DNA from 3 places in the Cohnella massiliensis genome. Region 1 is predicted to be linked to each of the others. Evidence: predicted binding sites of a transcription regulator. Region 1 holds the regulator's gene; each other region holds the start of a gene.

The links. Region 1 encodes LexA, which represses DNA repair genes until DNA is damaged. Its sites were predicted from a motif close to CGAACATATGTTCG; they were not measured.
Region 2: recA (recombinase RecA) is a predicted target of LexA. The motif match lies at 1,181-1,194, and genes of this name have one in related genera.
Region 3: addB (helicase-exonuclease AddAB subunit AddB) is a predicted target of LexA. The motif match lies at 1,485-1,498, and genes of this name have one in related genera.

What each region holds. Positions count from the first base shown of each region.
Region 1 is NZ_LT821259.1:2,242,821-2,246,096, forward strand. It holds gene B7E11_RS24185 (HAD family hydrolase) at 1-204, opposite strand, end outside; gene B7E11_RS24190 (hypothetical protein) at 201-758, opposite strand; gene B7E11_RS24195 (DUF896 domain-containing protein) at 793-978, opposite strand; gene lexA (transcriptional repressor LexA) at 1,692-2,315, shown strand; gene B7E11_RS24210 (DUF2905 domain-containing protein) at 2,416-2,640, shown strand; gene B7E11_RS24215 (metallophosphoesterase family protein) at 2,775-3,276, opposite strand, start outside.
Region 2 is NZ_LT821259.1:1,711,729-1,715,004, reverse strand. It holds gene recA (recombinase RecA) at 44-1,111, opposite strand; gene B7E11_RS21795 (competence/damage-inducible protein A) at 1,339-2,592, opposite strand; gene pgsA (CDP-diacylglycerol--glycerol-3-phosphate 3-phosphatidyltransferase) at 2,589-3,227, opposite strand.
Region 3 is NZ_LT821259.1:2,838,537-2,841,812, forward strand. It holds gene addB (helicase-exonuclease AddAB subunit AddB) at 1-1,391, opposite strand, end outside; gene B7E11_RS27040 (hypothetical protein) at 1,612-1,833, opposite strand; gene B7E11_RS27045 (class I SAM-dependent rRNA methyltransferase) at 1,975-3,276, opposite strand, start outside.

The DNA.
Region 1 (3,276 bases):
GCCGATCATTTGGGTAAAGGGATACGTTTCATAATTCTCGTAAAGTCCGCGCGCCTCGGCGCGGACCACCGCTTCCAGCGCGTCGGCCGTCAAGCCCGCGCGCTCCGCTCCGCAGCTTGCGGTCGCTTCAAACGCTTCTTTGACGCTGCGCTCGTCCCACAGCAGCGTATCGTCCAAATCAAACAGTACCGCTTTGATCGTCATTTTCCGGTCCACTTCTCCTTATCGCTCTGCGCTTTGACCGTTTCGCGTTGCTCCCATTCGATCTTGTGCGCGATCGCATATTCCCGCAGGCGTTCGCCCATTTCCTCGATCGGGTAAAGGTTTTTGAAACGGGAAAACACCCAGTTCCCGCCTTTCACGGTTTCAACGATGATATAACCGGGCTGCTGCACGATTTTGCGGATTTCCGCCGGCTTCAACCGCTTGTACCCCGTAAAGCGCCGGGTTTCCAAAGCATCCTTCGCGATCGACAAATAAGGGCGACGCAAAAAATAAACCAACGCAAGCAGAACGTAAGCGACGACCGTCAGCCAAAACAGCGTCGCGTTTTGCTCGTAGGCGTCCGACCACGGCTGGGAGACGACAATAAAAAACGCCGCGACAAGCAACAGCAAAATCGGCGCGAAATAGCTCCGTCCCTTGAATTTCTCGATTTTGGAACCGGCTGCCGTCAACGCTTGCTTGCCTTCCTTTTTGCGGCGCTTGTTTACCTGTTTCTGATTGCGTTCGATCATTCTCTCCCATGAGCGGGACATTCGGGCTCCTCCTTCGGCTGCTTCCAATCGTGCGTCAATGCTTGGGCGGCGGCGGTTCGTCGGTCCATTCGATGCTGTCCAGCTGCTGTCGAAACTGTTGCCTGATGTTGCCCAAATACTGGCGTCTCAGCTTATCGCGTTCGACTTTTTCCTCTTCCGTCAAACCGACCGATTTATGTTTTCGAGACAGCTCGTTAATTCTGGCGATCAGCTCCTGCATCTTGCGTTCACTCCCCTTCCGTGCCGCTAATCCTTCTATATACTTTGACATTTTCCTTTGTCCGCTGTCAAGGCGAAGACAATCGAAAAAGGCCGCCCTCGTTTGCGGGCCGACCTTAAGATATACGTATATGATCGCGCGCCGTTTCCAAAACTCATGGAAGGACGTCGGCAGGTATGATCAATTTCTGCCCGTCGTCAATCGAGGAAGCCGAAAGGCCGTTTCGCTTCATAATGCGATGGACCGCTTCCCGGGTATCCATCCCGTCCTTCTTGAAATCCGACGCAATAGACCAAAGCGTGTCGCCGGACGAAGCGACAACCGACCTCTCGACGGCCGAGGCTTCCGGAATCGACTCCGGTTCGGCAAACGAGCGCAACAAGCTGAAGCCGGCAAATAAAACGAAGAAAGAAAAAAGAAAGAACAGAACTCTAGCCGCTTTGAAGGAACGAGCCGCCGTTGACGGACGAGAGCCTTCTCCTGCGGCATGCCGGTTGCGCTTATGTACAGAGCTATTGGTTGAATTCATTACCCATACTTGAACCATCGAGCTCACCCCAAACGTTTGTTCTGATCACAGAATAACACGAACATACGTTTGAATCAAGCGTTTTTCGGAACATTTGTTCCCGGAGAACGAATGTTTGTGCGAACTCCGGTTCTATGTTATTATTTACTAAAGAGATCTTATTTCATTCGGGGAGGGCTTCGGCGTGTCGAAGATGTCGAATCGCCAGACAGCGATTTTGGAATTTATCAAGAACGAAGTAAGAGACAAGGGCTACCCGCCGTCCGTCCGCGAAATCGGCGAAGCCGTCGGCCTCGCCTCCAGTTCGACCGTGCACGGCCATTTGGATCGCCTCGAGAAGAAGGGCCTGATCCGCCGCGATCCGACCAAGCCTCGCGCCATCGAAATCCTTGGCGACGACGAGGAGAAGTTCGACCCGTTCGCGCGTTCGGTGCGCCACGTTCCGCTCGTCGGCAAAGTGACCGCCGGCGTCCCGATTACCGCCACGGAGAACATCGAGGAATATTACCCCCTTCCGGTTCATATGGTGGGAGATCAGCCGGTGTTCATGCTGTCGGTCATCGGCTCGAGTATGATCGAGGCGGGCATTTTCAACGGCGATTACGTTATCGTCCGCCAGCAGCAGACAGCCAACAACGGCGACATCGTCGTCGCGATGACCGAGGACGACGAAGCGACGGTCAAGACGTTTTACAAGGAGAAGGACCATATCCGGCTTCAGCCGGAGAACAGCACGATGGAACCGCTTCGGCTCAAGCACGTAACCATCCTCGGGAAAGTGGTCGGGCTTATTCGCAACTTCCATTGATCGGCCAAGCCCGCGCCAAGGCCTCATCCTCTTATCCGGCTTTTCCCGCCCGGGTTCCGAATCCGATCGCGGGGTCCAATTTCTGGGAATGGGTGATGCTGTGAATTCCATGCCGAAGCTGCTGATCGGCGCCGGCGTTCTGCTCATCGTCGTCGGGCTGATCTGGATGGTCGCGGGCCGGTACCTGAATCTGGGCAGGCTGCCCGGGGATCTATCGTTCGAGAAAGGGAACGTCCGCTTCTATTTTCCGATCGTCACCTGCATTTTGATCAGCGTCATTTTATCGGCGATCGCGTATGTCATCCGCTTGTTTACAAAGTCATAACATGCAAAAACACGCCCGTATCGGGCGTGTTTTTGCATGCGTTGTCCGGCATGGCGGCATACATGTCGCCAATGCCACCGCGAGCGGCAGGCGTCTTTCGAAATCAGGAGCCGATATCGACCGGCTCCATCCGGTCATCCCTCTGTATGCCCGTGAGATCGAGGAGCGTAAGCTTCGATGCCGGTTACCCCGTCCAAATGCATGACCCGATAGGAAACGTTGCCGTCGCGAACATTCACCCACAACATGAGGTTGTCGTCCGCTCTTTCGGTTCCATGCGCGGCGGCTCCGGTGCGGCCCAACTGAATATAAGTGCGGTTGTCCTGACGCGAAAACTCGAGCGAGTGAAAATGTCCGGCAAAAACGGTATACGGCCGATCGCCCAGCAGCAATTCGATACGGGCGAATTCCGGGCTATCCGACTTCCAGCCCGGCTTGTGCATGCTGACGAACGTATGCCTTGCGTCCTCATTTTCGGCCAGCACTTTCTCGAAAAACGCCAGCTGCCGGTCGCCGATTCCGATACCTACTTTCGACATCTCCTGCAATTGGTCCGGGGTCAGGCGGCTGACGATTTCGTCGTAAAACTCCTTCATATAGTCCAGCGTGCGCTCAGGCTCGCGATGTACCTTTTCC
Region 2 (3,276 bases), 530 kb from region 1:
CGGTAACTGCCTGTCCCTGCTGCAAGGCGTCGAATTCCGCCTTCTATTCGAGTTCCGCGAATTCCGTATCCTCGAGTTCGTCTTCCTCCTGGCTGCCGCCTTGGCTTATCGCCGTCGAAATCGCGTCCGAGCTAAGCGTAAGGCTGCGGATTTGACGCTCGATGTCCGCGCTGATCTCCGGATGATCTTTCAAAAATTGCTTCGCGTTCTCCCGGCCCTGGCCGAGCCGCTCGCCGTTGAAGGAAAACCAGGCCCCGCTCTTCTGCACGATATCCAGCTCCGTGCCGATGTCGACGATGCTGCCTTCCTTGGAAATGCCTTCGCCGTACATGATGTCGACCTCGGCCTGCTTGAACGGCGGAGCGACTTTGTTCTTGACGACCTTGATGCGGGTCCGGTTGCCGACCACGTCGTTGCCTTGCTTGATCGAATCGATCCGGCGAACGTCCAGTCGCACGCTGGCATAGAACTTGAGGGCTCGTCCGCCCGGCGTCGTCTCCGGATTGCCGAACATGACGCCGACCTTTTCCCGCAATTGGTTAATGAAGATTGCGATGGACTTCGACTTGCTGATCGCCCCGGACAGCTTGCGCATCGCCTGGGACATGAGCCGGGCCTGAAGGCCGACGAACGAATCGCCCATATCTCCCTCGATTTCCGCCTTCGGCACGAGCGCCGCGACCGAGTCGACGACGATAATGTCGACGGCGCCGCTGCGCACGAGAGCTTCGGCGATTTCAAGCGCCTGCTCCCCGGTATCCGGCTGACTGAGCAGCAGCTCGTCGATGTTGACGCCGAGATTCCGGGCGTAAATCGGGTCCAGCGCGTGCTCGGCGTCGATGAACGCGGCCTGGCCGCCCGCTCTCTGCACTTCCGCAATCGCATGGAGCGCTACGGTCGTCTTACCCGAAGATTCCGGGCCGTATACTTCGATAATTCTCCCGCGCGGGAATCCCCCGATTCCGAGCGCGATATCCAAAGCCAACGCGCCGCTGGGGTACGATTCTACCTGGAGCTGCGCTTGCTCGCCCAATTTCATGATCGATCCTTTGCCAAATTGCTTCTCAATCTGGCGCAATGCCATCTCTAGTGCGGCGCGACGATCGGACAACACACCCACATCCTTATCATTATGATAGTTTTATCATACCTGTTTTTGCTTCCGTTGCCAAGCTTTTTACGAACATTCGTTCTGTTTTTGTTGCAAAAAAGAACCGCAGCAAAGTATTCTTCGCTACGGTTCTTCCGCAACTTTCAATCAAACTTTACCACAGGGACGTAAAGATGACAAGCCTTTTATGAAGAATTTGTCGTAAAAAGGCGAAAAAAACGGAGCGGTCAATCCCGCCCCGTCAGTGCCAGCCACAATCTGTACAGCGTTCGCTTGGAAGCCCGGAGGCGAATGCCCTCGCGATCTCCGGCCAGCTGGATCCGCTCCGTCTTCGTCGGCTTTCCCCGCTCCGCAAGCCCGATATACACGAGGCCGACGGGCTTGCCCTCGGAGCCGGCCGGTCCGGCTACGCCCGTTACCGACAGCGCCAGGTCGGTATCGGCCGCCGCCCGCATCCCTTCGGCCATCGCCGCCGCCGTCTCGGCGCTGACGGCGCCCGGCGCGCCGTCGCCCTCCAGCAGCGAGAGCGGCACGCCGAGCAGCTTGCGCTTCACGTCGTTCGTGTAGCTGACGACGCCGCCGGAAAACACGTCCGCGCTTCCCGGCACCGCCGTCAGCATCGTCGCGATCATGCCGCCGGTGCAGCTCTCGGCGACCGACAACGTGCGCCGCTGCGACGCCAGCAGCCGGATGACGGCCTCTTCCAGCGTGATGTCTTCTTCCGCGTAAAGATAGCGGTCCGCGCGCCGCCGGATTTCCTGAAGCGTCGGCTCCATCCGGCGGGCCGCTTCCTCGGCATCCGCGGATTTGGTCGAAACCCGGATCGCGACCTCCCCTTCTTTCGCGTAAGGCGCGATGGTCGGATCGGTCTGTTCGCGAATCAGATCGATGAATAAGTCCTCAAGCGCCGACTCCCCGATGCCGCTGAATTTCAGCATCGTCGAATGCAGCGCCGCGCTGTCGCCGAGCAGCTCCCGCAGCCAGGCGGAGGCGTCGTTTTCGAACATCGGCTTCATTTCCCGGGGAGGCCCCGGCAGCAGCAAGTAATGCTTGCCGCCTGCCGACAGCGCGTTCCCGACGGCGAGCCCCGTATCGTTGCGCAGCGGGACGGCCCCTTCGATCAGCATCGCCTGCCGGCGGTTGCTTTCCACGAACGCCGTTCCCCGCCCGGAAAACATCTCTTCGATCTTCCGCATCGTCGGCTCGTGCAAATGAATGGGAAGGCCGAGGAAAGCGGCAAGCGCATCCCGGGTCAAATCGTCCAGCGTCGGCCCGAGCCCCCCCGTAAACACAAGCAGGTCCGCGCGCCCGCACGCCGTCTCGATCGCGCGGCGAATGCGCGCTTCGTTGTCCCCGACCACCGTCTGGTAATAAACGTCCACGCCCAGCTCCGCCAATCCTTGCGAAAGAAATTTCGCGTTCGTATTGACGATTTGGCCGAGCAGAAGCTCCGTGCCTACCGCAATGATTTCCGCTTTCATCCGTTGCGCCGCACCTCTTTGTCCGATCCGGATTTGACGGCTTCGGGCGACGATTTGTCCGCCGCCGGAATGAACAGGTTTTTGTTCTTGACGAAATAATCGATGCCCGAATATACGGTGATCAACACCGCGGCCCATACGATGATCGTATCGACGGGAATATGTAAAAACACGAACGGGAAATTGTTAAGCAGCAAAACGACGATCATGGCGATCTGGGTCGCGGTTTTCCATTTTCCCCATTTGCTTGCCGCCAGCACGACCCCTTCGAGCACCGCGATTTGCCGCAAACCCGTGACCGCCCATTCCCTGGCGATAATGAAAATGGCGACCCAGGCGTCCAGCATGCCCATCTCGACGAGCGAAATCAGAACGGCCGCGACCAGGATCTTGTCCGCAAGCGGGTCGAGCAGCTTTCCGAGATTGGTGACGATTTTGCGCTTTCTCGCGATGTAGCCGTCAAGCCCGTCGGTGCTGGCCGCGATAATGAACAGCAGCAAGGCGAAAATCTGATTGTACGGAATGGAAAAGGTTCCGATCGTCAGCGAGGGAACGTCCAGCCTGACCAGCAGGAAGAACGCCACAATCGGCACGAGAAATATCCGCGCCAGCGTAATCTGGTTGGCCAGGTTCAAGCCCTTTCCCCCTCCTTGTTTCTATGCGTGAAGCCTGAATATAGCGAGA
Region 3 (3,276 bases), 600 kb from region 1:
TCCCCGCGGAACAACGGCTGCCAGGCCCGATCGTCGTGCCACCGCCAGCCGTCGATTCCCGCGGCCAGGGCATAGTTCTCCAACGTATCCACTTCCGCCCTCAGGAGCTCCTTATCGCCCGGATGCAGCAGATCCGTTTTCGCGCAGCGGAAGACGGCGTCGGATTTCCAGCCGCCCGCCACCGCCTCCAAAGCCGAGCGGACGAACTCCGCCAGCGGATGATGCGCCGCCGTCACCTTGCCGTCGAGAAAGTAGGGGATGTCGTAATCGTCGAACACTTCCGCGAGCAGATCGGCGTAGTCTTCCACCTTGCGGACGAAGACCGCCATGTCCCGCCAGCGGCAGCCGCCTTCTCGCGCCCGGCGCAGCATGTCGCGCGCCGCTCCTTCGGCTTCGGCCCGGCGGTTGGCCGCCTCGTGAAGCGACAGGCCGCATAACGGGTGATCGGGCGAGAGCGATGCGGCATCCCCGTTCCACCGCAAACGCGCATCGAACGAGCGCTCCAGGTGCGCGAGCATCGGGCTCGCCTTGTATCGCGGCAAAACGTCGCGATCGAGCGTCACGGGCCGCTCGATCGCGACGCCGGCGGCTTCGGCCAGTTCGCAGAGCCGGGCGGACGTTTCCGCCGTCGGATGGAACAGCTCCAGCTCGTCCGGACGCTCGCCCGCGCCTCTCGGCCGGTCGAGGCAAAGCGCGACCGACACTCGGGGGCAGCGGCGCAGCAGCGCCTCGATCGCTTCGTACTCGTTCGGCGTAAAGCCGTGAAAGCCGTCGAGCCAAATTTCCGCGTCGGCGAGAAGCGCCGATTCGGCGGCCCCGCCGACGAGCCAGCGGAGCGCGTCTTCGCCGTCCAGCCATTTTCCCGCCATTTCCCGATCCAGGTCGCGGCTTAACAGCGATAAATCGTGCAGCTTGTCGGCAAGCAGCGCCGCTCCCGGATCCGATCGCGCGGCGCTTTCCGCCAGCTCCTCCGCCTTTGCCCCGTCGACCCCGTACCGTTTCCATTCGGTCAACAGCTCGCTCAGCTTGCCGACCAGTCCTTGGCCCGCGGTTTCGCCGAGCAGCAGCTTCCATTGGCCTTTGCGGGTTTCGAGCGATTTGTGGATGAGCATCGCTTTGCCGGTTTCATCGATCGGAACGGCGGCGGTCCCGCCCGTCTCCTGCATGACGCGAAAGGCGAGGCGCCGAAAGCTGAGCACCTGGGCGCGCATGAACCCGTTCAGCCCCGGCGTGGATACCATCGCGTACTCCATCTGAAACGTCGCCTGCTCCGGCACAAGCAAAATCATCGGCGGACCCAGCGGGTCTTCCCGCAGCCGCTGCCTGATTTCGTCGAGGCAGAAACGCGTTTTGCCGCTGCCCGATCGTCCCGTTATCAAACGAAGCGCCATTTGCTGCCGCCTCCTTCCGTTGCTCCGAAAATACGCGGAAAATCTCCGAAACTTCTCATCTTCCGATTCATTGTACCATATCGCGGACAAGGGCGCACAGGCGTTCGCAGATTCGGAATCTGCCATCCGATATGCAAAAAAGGACCGCGGGGAAAACGCCCCAAGGCCCTAATAGGTCCGAATTTCCCCCAACGCTGCGAACGGGCGCATCGGGAAAGATTCACGAAATATTCAAATAAAGCTTCGTGCCGTCCTCGAACCAGAATATCGCCGCGTCCGACCACAGTTCGACATCGATCACTTGCTTCCATTTGCGGCGGAATTCCAGATCGAGCGCCATTTCGCGCATGCGTTTGTTCAATCGCTGACGGCTTTCGAGCCGTTTCGCCTTGTTTCGCAGCGGCACGGAGCGCCTTCCGAATCGCAGCACATCCATCATCATTCACTTCCTCTCTCCTTTATCTATGTTTACAGATTACAGGAGAGATTTTAGAAAAGTTACAGGTTGCGCGACTCATACTTTCTTAACAATTAGTCTAAAAAACCCAATCCGCTTCCTGTCCGAAGACCCAGAAGCCCGTCCTCAAAGCGCTTTTCGGGTGCGGACCTCGAAGATGCCGAATTTCAAATAATGACCTTCTTCGACACCGCCGAGCTGCGGATGATCTTTGCCCGCCCCCCGCCATTCGATGCAGCGAAGAATTTTGCCGGCGTCGGCGGCGGCCTCCAGAAGCGTCTCCATGAACAGCTCCGGCCGCACATGATAAGAGCAGCTCGCCGTGACCAAATAGCCGCCTTCGTTGACCAACTTCATCGCGTGCAAATTGATGTCCTTATAGCCGCGTATGGCGCTGGGCACGGCCCGCTTCGTCTTGGCGAACGCCGGCGGATCGAGAATGACGACGTCCCACGTCCGGCCTTCCGAAACGAGCGGCTTCGACGTATCCGCCTTGCCTCCGGCCGCTCTTTGCAGGCGTTCTTCCCGGCCCTTGACCTGCTGCCGCAAATATTCGAAAGCGTCGGCCGTCACGAATTCGACCCGGTCGGAAAAGCCGTTCCGCTCGACGTTGCGCTTTGCGGTTTCGATCGCATGCGCCGAAATATCGAGACAGGTCGCTTTTTTCGCGCCGTATTTGCAGGCATGCAGAGAAAAGCTGCCGGTATGCGCGAAACATTCGAGCACGGTCGCCCCGTCCCAATAAGGGAACGTGACCGGATTTCCGTTGGCATTGACGGGAACGTCCCGGATGCCTTCCTCCGTTTCTCTGCGCTCCACGACGATGCCGCTCCTTGCGCCCCATCCGGTCATCAGCGGCGCGATGGCGGCGCGATTTTCCCGTTGGTCGAAAAAGTATCCCGTTTTTTGCCCGCCTTCGATATCGACTTCGACTTTCAGGCCGTTTTCCTCGATGACGACGTAGCGGGGACATTCGCCGTACAAAACGCCGATGCGCTCCTCCAGCCCTTCGAGCATGCGGACGCCGACGTCGCTGCGCTCGTAAATGCCGCGCGGCGCGAACACGTCGATCAAAGCCGGCAGCCAAAGCTCGCGGGCCTTGTCCATCCCGAGCGTCAGCACCTGCACGACAAGTACGTCGGCATACCGGTCGACGACGAGTCCAGGGAGAAAATCCGCTTCGCCGAACACGAGCCGGCAGGACGGCTCGGAGCCGGAAAACCGGCGGCGGTGGTCGGCGCACGTTTGGAATCGAGCCTTGAACCATTCCGTATCCCACCGCTCAAGCGGCTTGTAGGAGACGATCCGGACGGAAATTTGGGAAGCCGGGTTCCAGTACCCGACGGCCTGAAATTGGCCACGGTGGTTGAACACCTGAACGAGGGCTCCGGGTTCGGCTTCTCCCTCCAGCTTTTCGATTTCGTTCCG